Regions from separate parts of the Arthrobacter sp. E70 genome, predicted to be linked through region 4. Evidence: riboswitches for the same ligand, from Rfam matches in the RefSeq annotation. Region 4 holds a riboswitch; each other region holds the start of a gene.
What was found. A riboswitch is a leader RNA that binds a small molecule or an ion and turns the genes downstream of it on or off. The one in region 4 is predicted to bind thiamine pyrophosphate.
Positions count from the first base shown of each region.

Region 1: linked by a shared signal. The riboswitch ahead of thiD (bifunctional hydroxymethylpyrimidine kinase/phosphomethylpyrimidine kinase) and the one ahead of thiC (phosphomethylpyrimidine synthase ThiC) in region 4 are both predicted to bind thiamine pyrophosphate.
Region 2: linked by a shared signal. The riboswitch ahead of thiO (glycine oxidase ThiO) and the one ahead of thiC (phosphomethylpyrimidine synthase ThiC) in region 4 are both predicted to bind thiamine pyrophosphate.
Region 3: linked by a shared signal. The riboswitch ahead of AC3IMC_RS00380 (ECF transporter S component) and the one ahead of thiC (phosphomethylpyrimidine synthase ThiC) in region 4 are both predicted to bind thiamine pyrophosphate.

Region 1 covers NZ_JBYQFR010000002.1:333,289-338,068, reverse strand. Annotated here, with positions in the region: gene AC3IMC_RS03580 (Rne/Rng family ribonuclease) at 1-2,006, shown strand, start outside; TPP riboswitch at 2,173-2,270, shown strand; gene thiD (bifunctional hydroxymethylpyrimidine kinase/phosphomethylpyrimidine kinase) at 2,278-3,789, shown strand; gene rplU (50S ribosomal protein L21) at 4,052-4,360, shown strand; gene rpmA (50S ribosomal protein L27) at 4,422-4,685, shown strand.
Region 2 covers NZ_JBYQFR010000003.1:29,964-34,743, forward strand. Annotated here, with positions in the region: gene AC3IMC_RS04060 (MFS transporter) at 1-296, shown strand, start outside; gene AC3IMC_RS04065 (RNB domain-containing ribonuclease) at 301-1,773, opposite strand; gene thiE (thiamine phosphate synthase) at 1,813-2,496, opposite strand; TPP riboswitch at 2,524-2,642, shown strand; gene thiO (glycine oxidase ThiO) at 2,635-3,909, shown strand; gene thiS (sulfur carrier protein ThiS) at 3,906-4,142, shown strand; gene AC3IMC_RS04085 (thiazole synthase) at 4,147-4,780, shown strand, end outside.
Region 3 covers NZ_JBYQFR010000001.1:87,031-91,810, reverse strand. Annotated here, with positions in the region: gene AC3IMC_RS00385 (ABC transporter ATP-binding protein) at 1-1,234, opposite strand, end outside; gene AC3IMC_RS00380 (ECF transporter S component) at 1,234-1,857, opposite strand; TPP riboswitch at 1,921-2,059, opposite strand; gene AC3IMC_RS00375 (heme-degrading domain-containing protein) at 2,147-2,689, shown strand; gene AC3IMC_RS00370 (GAF and ANTAR domain-containing protein) at 2,697-3,467, opposite strand; gene AC3IMC_RS00365 (iron-containing redox enzyme family protein) at 3,729-4,780, shown strand, end outside.
Region 4 covers NZ_JBYQFR010000003.1:364,604-369,383, forward strand. Annotated here, with positions in the region: gene AC3IMC_RS05520 (alpha/beta fold hydrolase) at 1-379, shown strand, start outside; gene thiC (phosphomethylpyrimidine synthase ThiC) at 376-2,202, opposite strand; TPP riboswitch at 2,197-2,304, opposite strand; gene AC3IMC_RS05530 (amidohydrolase family protein) at 2,398-3,480, shown strand; gene AC3IMC_RS05535 (VOC family protein) at 3,580-4,455, shown strand; gene AC3IMC_RS05540 (hypothetical protein) at 4,562-4,780, shown strand, end outside.

The DNA.
Region 1 (4,780 bases), on a different contig from region 4:
TGCAGAACGTGCTGCCGTCAATGGAAGCTGCGTTCGTGGACATCGGCCGCGGCCGCAACGCCGTCCTGTACGCCGGCGAGGTGAACTGGGAAGCAGTCAACCTCGAAGGCAAGCAGCGCCGCATCGAAAACGCCCTGAAGTCCGGCGACACCGTCCTGGTCCAGGTGACCAAGGACCCCGTGGGCCACAAGGGTGCCCGCCTCACCAGCCAGATCTCCCTGCCGGGCCGTTACCTGGTCTACGTTCCCGGCGGTTCCATGACGGGCATTTCCCGCAAGCTGCCCGACGTCGAACGCAACCGGCTCAAGCGCATCCTCAAGGACCGCCTCCCGGAGCAGGCCGGCGTCATTGTCCGCACCGCGGCCGAAGGTGCGTCGGAGGAAGAGCTGACGCACGACATCAACCGGTTGCGGGCGCAGTGGGAGGGCATCGAAAGCCAGTCGAAGTCCACCAAGATCCTTGCCCCGGAACTGCTCTACGGCGAACCGGACCTCACCATCAAGGTGGTCCGCGACGTCTTCAACGAGGACTTCTCCAAGCTCATCGTGTCCGGTGAGGAGGCCTGGGACACCATCGAGGCCTACGTCACTTACGTGGCACCGGACCTGGTGGGGCGCCTGGAGAAGTGGACCAAAGACCAGGACATCTTCTCGGCCTGGCGGATCGACGAGCAGATCCACAAAGCCCTGGAGCGCAAGGTCTTCCTGCCCTCCGGCGGCTCGCTGGTGATCGACCGGACCGAAGCCATGACCGTGGTGGACGTCAACACCGGCAAGTTCACCGGCAGCGGCGGCAACCTCGAAGAGACTGTCACCAAGAACAACCTCGAGGCAGCCGAGGAAGTGGTGCGCCAGCTCCGCCTGCGCGACATCGGCGGCATCATCGTCATCGACTTCATCGACATGGTCCTGGAATCCAACCGCGACCTGGTCCTGCGCCGCCTGGTGGAATGCCTGGGCCGGGACCGCACCAAGCACCAGGTTGCCGAGGTCACGTCATTGGGCCTGGTCCAGATGACCCGCAAGCGCATGGGTACCGGGCTGCTCGAAGTCTTCGGCGAGCAGTGCGAAGCGTGTGCCGGCCGCGGCGTGGTCACCCACGATGATCCTGTGGAGCACCGCCGCGCCAACATCGTCGCGGCTGAGCACCATGTGCAGCGGTCAGACAACCGGCCCGAGGGCCGGGTGGAAGCCTCCCGGAACGAAGGCCAGCGGACCGACAACAGCCAGCCCGCCGGACGTTCCGAGCGCAAGCGGCGGCGCGGACGCGGCGGCCAGCAGCCGGAGCCGGCCCCGGCACCCGCCGTCCATGTGCACACTGTCCAGCCGGACCCCGCCGACGCCGAGCGGCACGCCAAGGCGGAAGCCACAAGGCTCGCCCTGGCGAACATCGCCGCAGCCGCCCATGCAGCCCACCTGCACGACGACGAGGTCGCGGCCGCCCGCCAGGCGCCGCCCGCACCGCCGGTGGTGCAGCAGCCTGCCCCGGCTGAAGCGGACAAGCACGACGCCGGCACCCGGCCCGCTGCCGTCCTCACCTTCGGCGGCGAGACGGTGCCCCTGCCGTTCGTTGAGCACGCGGGGGAGCAGCAGGCGCAGCCCGCCTTCACCCTGGACCGGCTCGCGGAAGCGTTCGCGCACCTCGGGCAGCCGGCTCCTGCGGCGGAAACTGCAGCGGCCCAGCCCGTGGAAGCACAGGAAGCCAAGCCTGCGGACGTGGTGCGGGAACCCGAGCCTGCCGCCGCCGTACCCGGAACGGAACAGGCGGCGACGGACCAGTCCCGCCAGCGCCGGCCGCGGCGCCACCGCGGTGCCAGCCGTGCCCAGGGTGCCGCCAACGAGACCACGGTCCAGCACCACGAGAACGCGCCCGCGTCCGCCGGAGGGCACTCGCACGAGGCCAAGGCTCCGGAAACGACGAAGGCCCCGGCGGTCACAGCGGAGCCCGGCAAGGCCAGCGAGGAGCCCATCATCCTTGGCGTCGGAGTCCCCGCCTCGGAACTCTAAGCGCTCCGGGTTCTCAGCGCACCACGGCCGTCAGGCCATGCCGGAGGTCCCCGTTGTGTGGACAATTCCCCCGCGAAATGCAGGGGGAGTTGTCCACGCGGCGGGGACTTCCCGCATCCGGAAGGCTGTCACCTTTCCTTCGGGTGCCACCCGCCAGCTAGGCTGGGGAACCGACACGGGGTGCCGCGCACAGGGCCGGCTGAGATCCACACCCGTTGAACCTGTCCGGCTAGTACCGGCGAAGGGATGTCTGTTGTCTTCCACCCTTTCCTTGCCCCTGCCCCCTGCCACCCTTGCCTCCACCGTGGGCCGCGCTGTTCCCCGGGTACTCTCCATCGCGGGATCGGACCCCTCCGGCGGCGCCGGCATCCAGGCCGACCTCAAGAGCATCGCCGCGCACGGCGGGTACGGCATGGCGGCCATCACCGCCCTGACCGCCCAGAACACCCGCGGCGTCCAGGCTGTCCACGTTCCGCCTGCCGCCTTCCTTGCCCAGCAGCTGGATGCGGTCAGTGACGACATCTGCATCGACGCAGTGAAGATTGGCATGCTGGGTGACGACGCCGTCATCCGCACCGTCCGCGAATGGCTCGCCAAGGTGCGTCCCGCCGTCGTGGTCCTTGACCCGGTGATGGTGGCCACCAGCGGTGACCGCCTGCTGAAGGAATCCGCAGAAGCTGCGGTCCGGGAACTGCTGCCCGTTGCACACCTCATCACCCCGAACCTGCCTGAACTTGCCATGCTGGTGGACGGGGAGCAGGCGCAAACGTGGGAGGCAGCCCTGGACCAGGGCCGGCGCCTCGCGGAGGCAACCGGTGCAACGGTCCTGGTGAAGGGCGGGCACCTGGGGGGAACGGCGTGCCCTGACGCGCTGGTCAACACCTCCGGCGAGCTCTCCAGCGAAGTGGTGGAGGTGCCTGGGGACCGGGTGCCCACCCGCAACAGCCACGGGACGGGCTGCTCGCTGTCATCCGCGATGGCCACCGTGCAGGCGCGCCTGGGGGACTGGGAAGCATCCCTGCGGACGGTCAAGCCGTGGCTGGCCGGGGCACTCGAAAACTCGGGACAGTTGGACGTTGGCCAGGGGAACGGTCCGGTCCACCACTTCCACCACGTCCGGCCCGCGTTGCCGGAGGGCGGCTTCGCTGCCCGGCTGTGGGCGGAATCCGAACAGTACCTGGCAGAGATCTATGGGCTCGAATTCATCCGCGGCCTTGCCGGCGGCCACCTTCCCGAAAAGGAGTTCGCCTATTACCTCGCCCAGGACGCGGTGTACCTGAACGGCTACTCGCGGGTCCTTGCGCGGGCCAGTGCACTGGCACCTTCCGAGGCAGAGCAGTTGTTCTGGGCGGGATCGGCCCGGCAGTGCCTCGAAGTGGAATCGGAACTGCACCGGTCGTGGCTCAGCACCCGCCCGACGCAGGACGGACTCGGCCCCGTGACCAAGTCCTACGTTGACCACCTCACCGCTGCGTCGGCGTCGGGCAGCTACGCGGTGCTGGCTGCTGCCGTCCTGCCCTGCTTCTGGCTCTACGCCGAGGTGGGCGAAAAGCTGCACGCGCAGTTCCTTGCAGCAGGGGAGCCCGACGGGCACCCCTATGCGTACTGGCTGCGCACTTACGCCGACGAGGCCTTCGCCGAAGCCACCCGTCAGGCCATCGCGATCGTGGATGCGGCCGGCAGGGCGGCCCCGGACCACGAGCGGGACGCGATGCTTACGGCCTTCAGGCAGTCCTGCCGGCTTGAAGTGGACTTCTTCGACGCGCCGCGCCTTTATTCCTGACACTCCGCCGGCCCCGGCGCCGGTATCATGGAACGGCACGGTGACGGCGTTGCCGTGGGCTTGTGGTTACTATCACAACCCACCCGCCGGAACCAGCCTCATTTGCGGCCGGAGACGAACCTAGCGTATTCTTGATCTTCGGTGCTTACGCCAACACTTGGGTTTCTGACCCCACGGCGTTGAGGCACAGCGAGAAGCCAGGCTTATTCAGCCGGTACCGCACGCAATTTTGTTATAAACGTCGAGAGAAGTGAGTTCCCAAGTGGTGTACGCGATTGTCCGCGCAGGCGGCCGCCAAGAGAAGGTTTCCGTTGGAGACTTCGTTACCCTGAACCGCGTCGCCGGTGGAGCCGGCAGCACCATTGAGCTGCCCGCCCTGCTCCTGGTTGACGGTGACAAGGTCACCTCCGCCGCCGCCGACCTGGCCAAGGTTACTGTTACGGCTGAAATCCTCCAGGACCTCCGCGGTCCGAAGATTGTCATCCAGAAGTTCAAGAACAAGACCGGCTACAAGAAGCGCCAGGGTCACCGCCAGGAACTGACCAAGGTCAAGATCACCGGCATCAAGTAACCTTCGGTTACTGTTCAGGTATTTCAACAGATTCCCCAGAATTTAAAGGCAGGCATTTCAGATGGCACATAAAAAGGGCGCGAGCTCCACTCGCAACGGCCGCGACTCCAACGCTCAGTACCTCGGTGTTAAGCGCTTCGGCGGCCAGGTAGTTTCCGCAGGCGAGATCATCGTCCGCCAGCGTGGCACCCACTTCCACCCGGGCGCCGGCGTTGGCCGTGGCGGCGACGACACCCTGTTCGCCCTGACCCCGGGCGCCGTTGAATTCGGCACCCGCCGCGGTCGCCGCGTCGTCAACATCGTTGCTGCTGCAGCTGCAGAGTAACAACCAGTTCTGAAGTGGTGGAGCGGGCCTGTTGGTCCGCTCCACTGCTCTTTTAACCGCATTACAATCGATGTGGCGTCCACGGGCGCCGCATA
Region 2 (4,780 bases), 330 kb from region 4:
ACTTTGGCACCTGGCTCGCCGCCGTCATCCTGCTCGGCGCAGGTACGGCCATGGTGTACCCCACCCTGCTCGCCGCCATTGGGGATGTGGCACATCCCGCCTGGCGGGCACGCTCCGTGGGCATCTACAGGCTGTGGCGCGACGGCGGATTCGCCGTGGGTGCCTTGCTGTCTGGAGTGCTCGCGGACGCCTTCGGGATACCCGCCGCCACTGCCGCCGTCGCCCTCCTTACCGCTGCGTCCGGCATGGTGGTCGCAGTGCGCATGCGCGGTACCGACCACCACGGTGGCAGCTGACCGCCTAGGGAACGAGTTCGAAGTGGACCTGCCGCGCCGTGATGTCCGAAGCCAGCAGCCGGACCCGGACCTTGGTCCCTGACTCCAGCTCGCCGGCGCAGCGGGCGGTCACCGCCGGCTCAGCAACCTGGATGATCCCCGAACTGCCGTTGCCGTTCCCGCCCTTCCCGTTGCCGTTCCCGTTTTGCGGCTTGGAGCCGGAGATCACGATGGCATCGAACTCCTGCCCGATGTGGTTCACCAGGAGCGCGGCCTCCACCGTGTCCAGGGCCAGCCGCTCCATCCGTGACGCCAGCTGGTCTGAACCTGCCATGATCCCCGGCAACAGCGGAAGGGCCTCACGGGCCCAGGCGGGCACATCCCCGCCGTTGCTCAACGCCTCACAAATCACCAGCACAAAGCGGTCCACCAGACGGCGCAACGGGGCGGTGGTGTGGGCATATGCGGCACCAATCGCGGACTGGACGGCGTCTTCCGGGACGGTCCCGTCGAAGGCGGTATAGGAGGCACCCCGGAACAGCATGCCGGCCGAATGCATGATGGCCAGTTGGCGCGGGTCCCTGGGGTCCAGGGACCGCAGGTACTCGCCGTAGCTCATTTCCCCATCCCACGGCCTGCCCAGCACCTCGGTTTGCAGCCGGAAGTGCCGCAGGGACCGCTCATCCGGCGCGGGCATGGTGCGCAGGATGCCCACCTTGCCGGCAAGCATCATCTGCGCCGCGGCCATGCCGGTCATCAGCGAAATCTGCGCATTCCAGTCCTCGACGGGAAGCTGCGGGACGGCGTCAATCCGGAAGCCGCCGTCGGGCAACTGGACGATCTCCTGCTCCGGCATGTTCAGGCTGGCGCCATTGCGTGCCCGCTCGAGTTGGACCCGCTTGAGGCCCACCTCGCGGAGCAGGTGCAGCACGGGGTGGGCGTTGCCGTCGTCGAGGGCTGCCTGCGCACCTTTGTAACTGAGCTTCTCGCGGCTGCGGACCCGCGCACGCCTGACGCCGACGGAGGAAACCTCGGCGTCGCCGTCGAGCACGAAATGCCAGACGAAAGCGGAGCATTCCTGGCCGGGCAGCAGGCTGCCGGCCCCCTCGCTGATGACCTCCGGATGGAGCGGGATGCGGCCGTCCGGCGCATAGAAGGTCTGGCCCCGGCGGCGCGTCTCGGCATCGAGCGGACCCCCCGGGGCAACGAATGCCGGCACGTCCGCGATCGCATACAGCACCCGGTAGCCGGTGCCCTCCTGTTCGATGAACACCGCCTGGTCCAGGTCCGTGGACGAGGCCGGGTCGATGGTCACGAATTCGACGCCGGTCAGGTCGTAGGAGGGCAGCTGCAGCGACGCCACCGCTGCTTCGGCGTCTTCGACGGCTTCTGCCGGGTACGGGCCGGGCAGCTCCAGTTCCGTCCGGAGCGCACCCAACGCTTCCTCAAGGGCATTCTTGTGGTCGTGGACGTTGGGGGCGAGCCGATGGTGTGACACAAAACTCAGCGTATCTCCAAGTACGCCGATAGCGCAGGCTCAGGACGTGGCGCTGTCCAGCGCGTCGAGCAGGGCGGCCGCTGCGGCGGCAGGATCGGCAGCCTCCGTGATCGCGCGGACCACGACGATCCTGCGGGCGCCGGCTTCCACCACCTGGTGCACGTTGCCGTGGTCGATGCCCCCAATGGCGAACCAAGGCACCGGGTCCCCGGCGTCGCCTGAGGCTTGGGCGGCGTACTTCACCAGGTCAGGGCCGACGGCGGCCCGGCCGGGTTTGGTGGGCGTGGCCCAGATCGGGCCAACGCAGAAGTAGTCCAGGCCCGAAGGGCCGCCCGTGGCGGCGAGGGCGGCGTCCACCTGGCCGGGGGTGTGGCTGGAGAGCCCGATGGCGGCGTTGCCGTTGACCAGGGTGCGGGCAGCGGCTAGCGGAAGGTCCTTTTGGCCGATATGGAACACCGGCGCCCCGGACAGCACCGCGATGTCCGCCCGGTCGTTCACCGCCCACAGCCTGCCGTGCCGCAGTGCGGCCTCCTTCAGCACCGCCAGGAGGTCCAGTTCCTCCGCGGCTTCGATGCCCTTGTCACGCAGCTGGATGATGTCCACACCGCCGGCAAACGCGGCGTCCACGAACTCCGCGAAGTCGCCGCGGTCCCGGCGCGCGTCCGTGCAGAGGTACAGGCGGGCGGTGTCGAGGGCAGGAATTAATGAGGGGGACTGATTCATGCGTGCAAGCCTAGTTCCTCTAAACTGGGCAGGTACTGCGGGAGCCTGCGGCAGCTGTCATAAAGCGCCGGGCTGAGAGGGCGTCAGAGCCGACCGCTTGACCTGATCCGGTTAATGCCGGCGTAGGGAAGGAAACAGATGGGCATTTCCCACAACAATTCATCCGGGTCCGAAGATCCCCACATCCATGCCGGCGTTGCCGTCATCGGCGGGGGAGTAGTGGGGCACGGCATCGCCTGGGAGGCGCAGCGCTCCGGGCGGTCGGTGGTACTGGTGGATGACGCACCGGGAAGCGGCGCCAGCTGGGCCGCTGCGGGCATGCTGGCACCGGTGAGCGAACTGCACTACCAGGAGGAGGACCTCCTGGAACTCATGCTCGAGTCATCATCGCTGTGGCCAGGCTTCGCTGCCGGCGTTGCCGCCGCAACGGGTGCGGATTCCGGATACCTGACGACGCCGACCCTCGCCGTGGGTGCCGACGCCGCCGACCGCGCGGCGCTGATGGACCTGCGCGGGGTGCAGCGGGCCAACGGCCTGGAAGTGGAACCCCTTACCGTGCGCGAGGCGCGCCGGCGCGAGCCCCTGCTCAGCCCCGGCATTTCCTGCGCCTTGGACACCCCGGCCGACCACCAGGTGGATCCGCGGCGGCTTGTGGCCTCCCTCCGGCTGGCCCTTGCCGGTGCCGCTGGCCGGACCCCCGAACTTGCGGTTGACGGAGCCGCCGACGGCTTTGCGGTGCAGGACCGGGCCGCCGGGCTGCTGTGGGAAGGCGGAACGGTTGCCGGGGTCCGCCTTGCAGGCGGCGGCACCATCCGTGCCACCGAAACGGTGGTGGCCAACGGTCTGCAGGCTCCTGGACTCGGGGGACTGCCCGATGGGCTGCGCCTGCCCCTCCGCCCCGTGCACGGGGACATCCTCCGCCTCGCCGTCCCCCAGCACCTCCGGCCGCTGGTGACCTCGACGGTGCGGGGCATGGTCCACGGGCTTCCCGTATATATCGTTCCGCGCCAGGACGGAACCGTGGTGATTGGAGCCACCCAGCGGGAGGATGCGCTCTCCGACGCCGTGAGCGCCGGCGGCGTGTACCAACTGCTCCGGGACGCCCAGGCGCTGGTGCCGGCCGTCGCCGAACTGGAACTGCTCGAATGCACAGCCCGTGCCCGTCCCGGAACGCCGGACAACGCCCCGCTGCTGGGTCGGGTGCCTGTGCCCGACGGGTCCGGTGCGCCCATTCCCGGCCTCATTATCGCCACCGGATTCTTCCGCCACGGCGTCCTGCTCACCCCCGCGGCAGCGGCCATCTGCCGGGACCTTCTGGACGGCACCGCCGATCCCCGCTGGTCGCCGTTCAGTCCGGACCGGTTCTCGCGGCCACTGGCGGCCGCTGGCACCCACATCAAGGAGACAGCATGAACATCATCCTCAACGGAAACCCGCACACCGTAGCGGACGGCGCTTCCATCACCGTGCTCGTCAGCCAGGTCACCGGCCGTCCGCTCGCGGCCGACGGCCAGGCGACCGATGGCAGGAAGCTGGGTGTCGCCGTCGCGCATAATGCCCAGGTGGTGCCCCGCAGCCAATGGTTCGCCACGGCGCTCGCAGACGGCGACGACATCGAACTCGTGACCGCAGTACAGGGAGGCTGACACCATGACCGAAACCAGCACCATCAACCCCGCCGGCCAGGCCGGTCCGGGCGACGCCCTGGTGATCGACGGCGTTGAACTGGCGTCCCGGCTGATCATGGGCACCGGCGGCGCGCCGAGCCTGGACGGCCTCGGCGCCGCACTGCTGGCGTCCGGGACCGCCCTGACAACAGTGGCGATGCGGCGCTACTCAACTGCTGAGACCGGCTCGCTGTTCCAGCTGCTCGTGGACCACAACATCCGGGTGCTGCCCAACACCGCCGGCTGCTTCACGGCCCGGGACGCCGTCCTCACCGCGGAGCTGGCCCGGGAGGCGCTGGAGACCGACTGGGTGAAGCTGGAGGTCATCGCCGACGAACAGACCCTCCTGCCCGACGCCGTCGAACTCGTGGAGGCAACCGAACAACTGGTCAACCGCGGCTTCAAGGTCTTTGCCTACACCAACGATGATCCGGTGCTCGCACTGCGGCTGGAAAACCTTGGCGCCACTGCGGTGATGCCGCTGGGCGCGCCGATCGGCACCGGCCTGGGGATCCTGAACCCGCACAACATCGAGCTCATCGTTTCCCGCGCTTCGGTGCCGGTGGTCCTGGACGCCGGCATCGGCACGGCCTCCGATGCCGCGCTTGCCATGGAGC
Region 3 (4,780 bases), on a different contig from region 4:
CGTGCCCCAGGTGCCGTGGGCCGAAACGCAGTTCATCCAGCACCTTGCCCGTCACGAACTGGTGCTCTGGCTCCTGGAACACGGTGCCCACCCGGGAAATCAGCTGTTCGGCCTTCCACTTGTAGGGGTCGATGCCTACGCCGCGGCTGAGGTCCATCGTGGCGGACACCGTCCCTGCCACGGGCTCCAGCAAGCCGGCGAGCGTCAGGGCGAAGGTCGATTTTCCGGCTCCGTTGGGCCCGGTGATGGCGAGTGCCTGCCCCGCCCGGACCTGCGCGGTGAGGCCTTCCTGGACCGGGGCCGGCGCTACCTTCCGGAAGCCGCGGCGGCCCGGACGCTCCCGGGAAACGGCGAGCCGCTCGGCCGCCAGCAGCAGGTTGCCCGTCCCGGCGGCCGGAACCTCGGCACGGCTTCGTGTTGCCGGCACGTAACCGGGCACCCAGACGCCTGCGGCGGCGAGCATGGTCCGGGCCTCGGCCAGCACGCGGTCCGGCGGCCCGTCCAGGAGTACGGCATCGTCAGTGGCGGAGCCCGGCTGCAGGACCACGATCCGGTCCACGACGTCCTTCCACACGGACACCCGGTGCTCCACCACCACCAGCGTGGCACCGGTCTTGTCCAGGCAGCGCGCGACGGCGTCGCGGACTTCCAGCACTCCGTCCGGGTCCAGGTTGGCGGTGGGTTCGTCCAGCAGGATCAGTCCGGGGCGCATGGCGAGGATGCCGGCCAGCGCCAGGCGCTGCTTCTGCCCGCCGGACAGGGCCGACGTGGGGTGGTCCAGCGAAAGGTGGGCGAGCCCGACGTCGTCCAGCGCCTCGTGCACCCGCGGCCAGATGGCATCGCGGGGCACCGCGAGGTTCTCGGCGCCGAAGGCGACGTCGTCGCCCACCCGTGACAGGACCACCTGCGTCTCCGGGTCCTGCTGCATCAGCCCGGCATGGCCGCGCCGGGCGCGCGGGGATTCTCCGTCGACCAGCAGCGAACCCGATTCGTCGGCATCCCCGGCCTCGCCGTCGTCGTTCACGTCCCCCAGCACCCCCGCGAGGGCATGCAGGAGCGTGGATTTCCCGGCGCCAGAGGGACCCAGCAGGAGCACGCGCTCCCCCGGGCTGATGTCAAGGTTGAGGGCGTTGACGGCAGGCTTGGACCTGCCGGCATGCCGCCAGCCCCAGCCGCGGGCTGTGACGGCGGCAGGCCGGGCGGGAGCCGAGGCGTCCCCGTAAGCGGCGGGCATCAGGAGAAAACGGGCTCCGTGGCGGCCTTGCGCGAGGCGAAGGAGCTCAGGACGCCCGTGCGGGCCAAACCGCGGGTGGCGATCCAGGACAGCGCGCCGGCAATGATGGCTCCGGAAACCATGCAGAAGAGGATGTAGGCCAGCTTGTCCGCGCCGGAGTAGGCGATGTTCCAGCCCCACGGTGCGAAGGAGTCGTTCAGGCCGCAGAAGAGGCCTGATGCCGCACCGGCCAGCAGGGACACGGGCAGGTTGAACTTGCGGTACACGAAGATCGCGAAGATGATCTCCGCGCCCAGGCCCTGGACGAAGCCGGAGAACAGGACGGACGTGCCGTACTGGGAACCCATGAGGAGTTCACCGGTAGCTGCCACGGTCTCGCAGAACAGCGCCGCCCCGGGCTTGCGGATGATCAGCATCCCCAGGACACCGGGGATCATCCAGCCGCCGGCGATGAGGCCGGTCAGGGGCGGGTAGGCCGCGTTCATCGGCACGGATACTGCGGCCGCGCCCTGGGACCAGGCCCAGAAAATGACGCCGCCGGCGATGGCGACGAGGGCCGCCACCACAATGTCCACGACGCGCCAGGACTTGCTGGTGGTCTTCTTGATTGCTGCTGTGCTCATGTGATCCTCCTGGGTAACAGGAGGGGAAAGCGCGGCAATGCGGCGTTGACTGCCGTTGCCAATCACTTCGAGAACTCGACTCCCTTGCGCCGGTACTAACCGGATCAGGTTCGAGGGTCTGCGGCGGTCCGCACTCTCAGCGCCCACCTGCGGTTCCCGGCCTGGCCAGGATGCCGACGGCGGCGCTCCCCTGTCGTTGTAAATGGTGGTTTTGGTTCAAATTAGGCGTGTATTTCAGCCCTTGCGGGCGTGGTCAAGTTTACACCTGGCGAGGGGTAGATTGTGGGGCATGAGTGCCAATCCGCCGCATGTGACCGAGTTCGATCCGGATTCCCTCGACACGCAGCCCGAGGGTTCCCTGGAAGCCCTGATCGCCCGCGTCGAGGCGGAGGTCAGGGAGCTGCAGTTCCCGGGGTTTTCCCCGGATGACGCCCTGAACCTTGGCCTGCTCCTCGTGGAACTGGGCAAGGAGCGGGGCCTTCCCATCGCCATCGACATCACCAAGGGCGAGCAAGTCCTGTTCCATGTTGCACTGCCGGGCGCCACGCCTGACAACGGCTACTGGGTCCGCGCCAAGCAGCGCACCGCCGCACGGTACGAGGTGCCGTCCCTCCTGGTGGGCCTGCGGGGCCGGCTGGGCGGGGGCCGGATCGAAGACCATGCCTGGTTCGACCAGTCCCGCTACGCCGCGCACGGGGGCGCCTTCCCCATTGTCGTTACGGGAGTGGGAGCGGTGGCCACCGTCACCGTGTCCGGGCTGCCCCAGGTGCAGGACCACGACCTGGTGGTGGAAGCCCTCCGGGACGTCCTCGGCTCGGCGCTGGAGGTGTAGCTGCCGCTCATTCGTCGAAGTGCGTGGTAACCCCGCCGCCGGCCCCCACGGATTCGACGATGGACTGGGCCAGCTCCCGCAGCTTGATGTTCCGGGCGTTGGAAGCGGCCTTCATGATTTCCATGGCCGCCGCCTGGCTGCACCGGTTCTGGGCCATGATGATGCCGGCGGCGAGGTCGATGGCGGTCCTGGATTGCATGGCCAGTGCCATGTCGTTGCGGGCGTCGTTGAGTTGGGCAATCTTCAGCGCAAGCCGAAGTGACTTCGACGCCTGGGCGGCGAACGCCTCCGCGCGGCTGATGTGCGGGCCGCTGAAGGCATCGCTGCGCGACGCGTACAGGTTCAGGGCCGCCCGGGTTGTGTCATCCACCAGCAACGGCACCGACAGGATGGACCGGATGCCCTGCCCCGCTGCCGCGGCGACGTAACCGGGCCACCGGTGCTCCCGCGCGGTGTCGGGCACCAGGATGCTCCGCATCTCCCCCATGGCCGTCAGGCACGGTCCCTCGCGGAAGGTGTTCTGCAGTTCGTCCATCTCCTTGGCGGTGGGGTCGCTGCTGGCCACCGTGGTGGCCTTCTTCCGCCGGAACAGGGTCACGCCGCAGACAGCGGGCACGAACGGGGCGGCTGAAAGGCCCTCGGCTGCTACCGTGGCCAGTTCGTTGAGGAAGACTCCGACGTCCGGGCTGTCCAGCACCAGATCCTGCAGGTCCTGCAGGTCCTGGAAATACTGGGACAGTTGCAGGGGGTGTTCAGGGGCGAGGGATTCTTGAACCATGGCGTTGCTCCGGCTGGACTGGTCGCCACCGGAAGCATACGGAGGGACGGGGATGCCGCTTCCTGCCAAACGGTTCTGCGTTCCACCCTAACCCGTTACCGGCCCGCATCCGGCGCGCCCTGGTTCTGCGTAGCATTAATTACTAAGCCATGCTTACTATGTTCCTCCCGGGTTTCGAGGAGGACAGGGCATGCCAGCACCGCGCACCGGCGCCCCCGTGGTTGTTCCCGGCATCGGCGCGGCAGAAGACCAAGGAGCACCATGAGAATCCCGGACACCAGAGGACCCATCAGCAGCGCCCTGTTCAAAATCCTGGTGCAGGCGCCGGCTTCTTCCGCGGCTGACCTGGACGCACTGGAGGCCCTGGTGGCGGCACAGCTGGCCCGGGCCGGGGACATCATCGGCCACGAGGACATCCAGCTCTCCCTCTTCAGCCTCTACGAACTGCACTACTCAGGCCTTGACGGCGTCGCCGACGACTGGGAGTGGGAGCCGGGACTGATCCGGATCCGGCGGATGATCGAGGAGCCCTTCGAAAAGGCGCTCCGCCAGGCCGCGCGGAAGATCGCCGGGAAACACGGCCTTCCTGCCACCGGCGCCTTCCCCGGGGACGGCCCGTCCAGCGACGGCTTGGCCAGCGACGACGTCGCCAATATCCTCTTCGACCTGGCCGCCAGCGACACCGGCCCCAGTGTCTCGCGCTACGTGGCCAGGAAGGCTTCGCTGGAGCAGCTGAAGGAGTTCCTGGTCCACAAATCGGTGTACCAGCTGAAGGAAGCCGATCCGCATACCTGGGCCATTCCCCGCCTCAGCGGCCGGGCCAAGGCGGCGCTCGTGGAAATCCAGGCGGACGAGTACGGGGGCGGCCGGCCCGAACGGATGCACAGTGCCCTGTTCGCCCGCACCATGCGCGGCCTCGGGCTGGATGACCGCTATGGCGCCTACTTGGACGCTGTCCCCGCCGTCTCCCTCGCTTCGGTGAACCTGATGTCGCTGTGCGGATTGAATCGGCGGCTTCGCGGCGCCATCACGGGCCACCTTGCCATCTATGAGATGACGTCCTCCCAGCCCAACCGCTTTTATGGCAACGGCTTCCGCCGCCATGGTTTCGACGCCGGAGTCACGCACTACTTCGACGAACATGTGGAGGCCGACGCCGTGCACGAACAGATCGCCGGGCGGGACCTGGCCGGTGGACTGGTGGAGGCCGAGCCGGAACTCCTGGCGGATGTCCTGTTCGGGGCCACGGCGGTCATGGCCATCGACAGCCGGCTTTCGGCCCACTTGCTGGGCTCCTGGGAGGCCGGGAAATC
Region 4 (4,780 bases):
CAGCCTGATGCAGCCCCTGTTTGAGGTCCGCCACCAGCTCAGTGACGAGGACTTCCAGCGTGAGTTCGTGCGCCGGGTCTACGCCACGGACCTGCAGCAGCCCGCCACTGCCGAGGAAAGACGCTCGGCCCGGCGGCTCCGGCTCCAGGCGCCCTCCTGGGAGGCACCCCTGCACATCGTTCCGGGCGTTCCCACCCTGGTCCTGACCGGGGGCTGGGAGCCATTGTACGAAGAGATTGCCGGCTACCTGCGGGAGACCGGTGCCCTGCACCGCGTTGCCGCGGGCGGGCACCGGCCCCATGATTCGCCGGACGGCGACCACACCATCCGGCAGTTCATCAGCGAGGTCAGCCGGAGCCAACCGGCCCGGGCGTCCTAGCTGCCCGCGGGAACCTGCAGCTCAGGCAGGTACACCTTCCCGCCGGCCGCAAGGAATTCCTGGCTCTTTTCGCGCATCCCGGACGCCATTTCAGCCAGCGCCGCCTGCGAGTCGGCTGACCCGTACTCGTCCCGGATATCCTGGCTGATCCGCATCGAGCAGAACTTCGGACCACACATCGAACAGAAGTGGGCCGTCTTGGCCGGTTCTGCCGGAAGAGTTTCATCGTGGAACGCCTCGGCGGTCTCCGGGTCCAGGGACAGCGCGAACTGGTCCCGCCACCGGAACTCGAAGCGGGCCTTGGACACGGCGTCATCGCGTTCGTGCGCGCCGGGGTGCCCCTTGGCCAGGTCTGCGGCGTGGGCCGCGATCTTGTAGGTGATCACGCCGGTCTTCACATCGTCCTTGTTCGGCAGGCCCAAGTGTTCCTTCGGGGTGACGTAGCAGAGCATCGCCGTGCCGTACCGGGCGATTTCCGTCGCACCGATGGCAGAGGTGATGTGGTCGTAGCCAGGGGCAACATCGGTGACGAGCGGTCCCAGGGTGTAGAAGGGCGCGCCCTTGCAGAGTTCCTGCTGGCGTTCGACGTTTTCCCGGACCAGGTGGAAGGGAATGTGGCCAGGGCCTTCCACCATCACCTGTACGTCGTATTCCCAGGCGCGCTGCGTGAGCTCGGCCAGCGTATCCAGCTCCGCGAACTGGGCGGCGTCATTGGCGTCCGCGGTGGAACCGGGGCGCAGGCCGTCGCCCAGGGAGAACGCGACGTCGTACTTGGCGAAAATTTCGCACAGCTCGTCGAAGTGGGTGTAGAGGAAGTTCTCCTGGTGGTGTGCCAGGCACCAGCCCGCCATGATGGAGCCGCCGCGCGAGACGATGCCGGTGACGCGGTTGGCGGTCAGCGGCACGTACCGCAGCAGCACTCCGGCGTGGATGGTCATGTAGTCCACGCCCTGCTCGCACTGCTCGATGACGGTGTCGCGGAAAATCTCCCAGGTCAGGGCGTTGGCCTCGCCGTTCACCTTTTCCAGGGCCTGGTAGATGGGCACGGTGCCGATCGGTACGGGGGAGTTGCGGATGATCCACTCCCTCGTGGTGTGGATGTCGTCACCGGTGGAGAGGTCCATGACGGTGTCCGCACCCCACTGGGTGGCCCACTGCAGCTTGTCCACCTCTTCGGCGATGGAACTGGTGACTGCCGAGTTGCCGATGTTGGCGTTAATCTTCACCAGGAAGGCCTTGCCGATGATCATCGGCTCGGATTCCGGGTGGTTGATGTTGCTGGGGATGATGGCCCGGCCAGCCGCCACCTCGCTCCGGACCAGCTCGACGTCGCAGTTCTCGCGCAGGGCGACGAAGCGCATTTCGGGGGTGATGATGCCCTTCCGGGCATAGTGCATCTGTGTCACCGTCCGGCCTTCGACGGCACGGCGGGGCACCGGCTGCGCGCCCTTCCATTCCGCAGAGGCGGCGCCGCGGCGCATCGCCGAGCGGCCGTCGTCGAGCAGGTTCCGCTCCCTGCCGCTGTAGGCCTCGGTGTCCCCGCGCTCAGCAATCCACTGCTCCCGGAAGGGCTGCAGGCCGCGTACCGGGTCACTGCCGGGCCCCGCCGTCCGGTAGGTCCGGAAGGGCGCGTTCGGCTGGCCGTTCGGCGAGTCCTCCAGAGCAATTTCCGTCACCGGAACGCGGATCCCGTTCCCCGTGTCTTCGATGAACGCCAGCGAGTGCGATTTCAGGGACTGGGTCACGGGAGCCGCTTCTGGGGCCGGACGGGAGGCTTCCGCCTGGCTTTGGGCAGGGTTCAACTGGGCATTTTGTGTACTCAAGGAATACTCACTTCCTTCGCCGGCATTACCCGGACAGGTTCAACGGTCGCAGGCTGCGTCAGCCCGATCTCAGCCCCTGCAGGGGCACCCGTGTGGTCAGGAACGAAGCTACCACACGCCCCGCAGGGACAAACGCGGCGGGCCTTGTAACATTCGGGCGGTGCTACCCTGTGCGGGCAGCGAAAGGACATCCGAATGCCACAAGTCATCGAACTTCGGGGCCCCGTCCTGACAGGTCCGGACACCGTCCGGAACGGACTCTGGTCCGTGGACGGCAGGCTTACCTTCAGCCGGCCGGCAGTACCGCCTGACCGGGTTCTCGACGGCTGGGTGCTGCCCGGATTCGCGGACGCCCACTGCCACATTGGACTGGGCCCGGACGGCCCGGTGGATACCGCTACCGCAGAAGAGCAGGCAATGGCAGACCTTAACGCCGGCACCCTGCTGGTACGTGATGCCGGCTCCCCGGCCGACACCCGCTGGATGCAGGGCGGCCGGGACTTTCCGGTCCTCATTCGTGCCGGCCGGCATGTGGCGCGGACCCGGCGTTACCTCCGGGGCTTCGCCGAGGAGGTCGAGCCTGAAGGCCTCGTCGAGGCGGTGCGCAAGCAGGCGCGCGACGGCGACGGCTGGGTGAAGCTGGTGGGGGACTGGATTGACCGGGGCATCGGTGACCTGGCGCCGTCCTTTCCCGCCGCCGTCGTCCGCGACGCCGTGCAGGCGGCCCATGACGAAGGCGCGAGGGTGACGGCGCACTGTTTTGCCGAGGACACGCTGGATCAAATGCTCGACGCCGGTATCGACTGCATCGAGCACGCCACCGGACTCCTTCCCCGCCACCTGCCGCGCTTCGTTGAGCAGGGCGTACCGATCGTGCCCACCCTCATCAATATCGCGACGTTCCCCGACATTGCTGCCCAGGCCGAGCCCAAGTTCCCGCTTTACGCGGCCCATATGCGGGCCCTGTGGGAACGCCGCGCCGAACGGGTGGCGGAGGCCTACGAAGCCGGTGTCCGGATTTTCGCCGGGACTGACGCCGGCAGCGTGATCCGCCATGGCCGGATCGCCGACGAAATCGCTGCCCTGCACGCCGCGGGCCTGCCCATGGCCGCAGCCCTGGACGCCGCCTGCTGGTCGGCCCGCACCTGGCTGGGCGCCGACAACATTTCCGAAGGTGCCCGGGCCGACGTCGTGCTGTGCCGCGAGGACCCGCGGGCAGTCCCGGAAACCATTGGGGCACTGGCCCACGTCGTGCTGGACGGCCACATCATCCGCTGAGCGGAAATCTCCGGGCACCACTTGGAATAAATTGAAGCTTCAAGTAATTTTAATGGGTGGCCATCTCATTCGGAGGGCCCACACCACAGGGAGCATTCAATGACCGCAGAAGTAACTGCCCAGGACCTTCTTCCCGCCGACCTCGCCATGGGCACCGTCATGCTCAAGGTGGGCGACATGAAGGTCATGACCGACTACTACCAGCGCGCCCTCGGCCTCGACGTCGTAGCGGAGCAGGACGGGGGAATCTACCTTGGCCGGCTGCAGAGGCCGCTGGTGCATCTGGCCCCCGCACCGGGGCTGAACCTTCCCGGCAGGGGTGAAGCCGGCCTCTTCCACACCGCGCTGCTGTTCGAGGACCAGGCCTCCCTCGCGGCCACCATCGCCACCGCCGCCCAGTACGAGCCGCGGGCCTTCACCGGCAGCGCCGACCACCTCGTCAGCGAAGCGTTCTACTTCACCGATCCTGAAGGTAACGGCATCGAACTCTACTGGGACAGGCCCCGCAGCAACTGGTCCTGGAACGGAACCGACGTCGTTATGGACAGCCTGGCGCTGCCGCCCCAGCGGTACCTCGAGCAGCACCTCACCGAGGAGGCGCTCGAAGGCCAGCGCACCACCGCCGCAGGTGTCGGACACGTGCACCTGCAGGTGGGCGACGTCCAAACCGCGCGGGACTTCTACGTTGGAACCCTCGGGTTCGAAAAAACCGCCGGCTGGCACGGCCAGGCATTATTCGTCTCCGCGGGCCGGTACCACCACCACATGGCCATGAACGTCTGGAACAGCCGCGGCGCCGGCCCGCGCAAGGACACGCTGGGCCTCGGCGAGGTGCTCATTGAAGTTCCCACGGGGGACGACGTCGGGGCGCTGGCTGACCGCCTCAAGGTCGCCGGGGTGCCGGCGCACCACACCGGCGCCGAACTGCGCTTCGAGGATCCGTGGCGCAACAAGCTCCGGGTGGCTGTCCGCTAGGGCGGCGCGTGCGCGCGGCCGCCCGCAACTACTAGGCTGATGCCGTACGCCCGGGGCCCAAAGGCGCCCGGAACGCAGCTTTGCCGACGGAAGAAGGGCACATCCCATGGGCTTCACCGAGATCTTTGTCGCCACCCATGACGCAGCGCTGAAGCGCGCCGGCGTCCTCGACGAGGGGCGCGGCGGGGCTGCCGCGGCTCCCGCGGGCGAGGCGGTGCGGATCCAGGGGATCAGCGATTTCGAAGTCGAACAGCTGGGGGACCTGGCCGGAACTGCCGTCCATGCCGGCGGGGCCGACTATGAGCTGACCATGGTGGATGTGGCC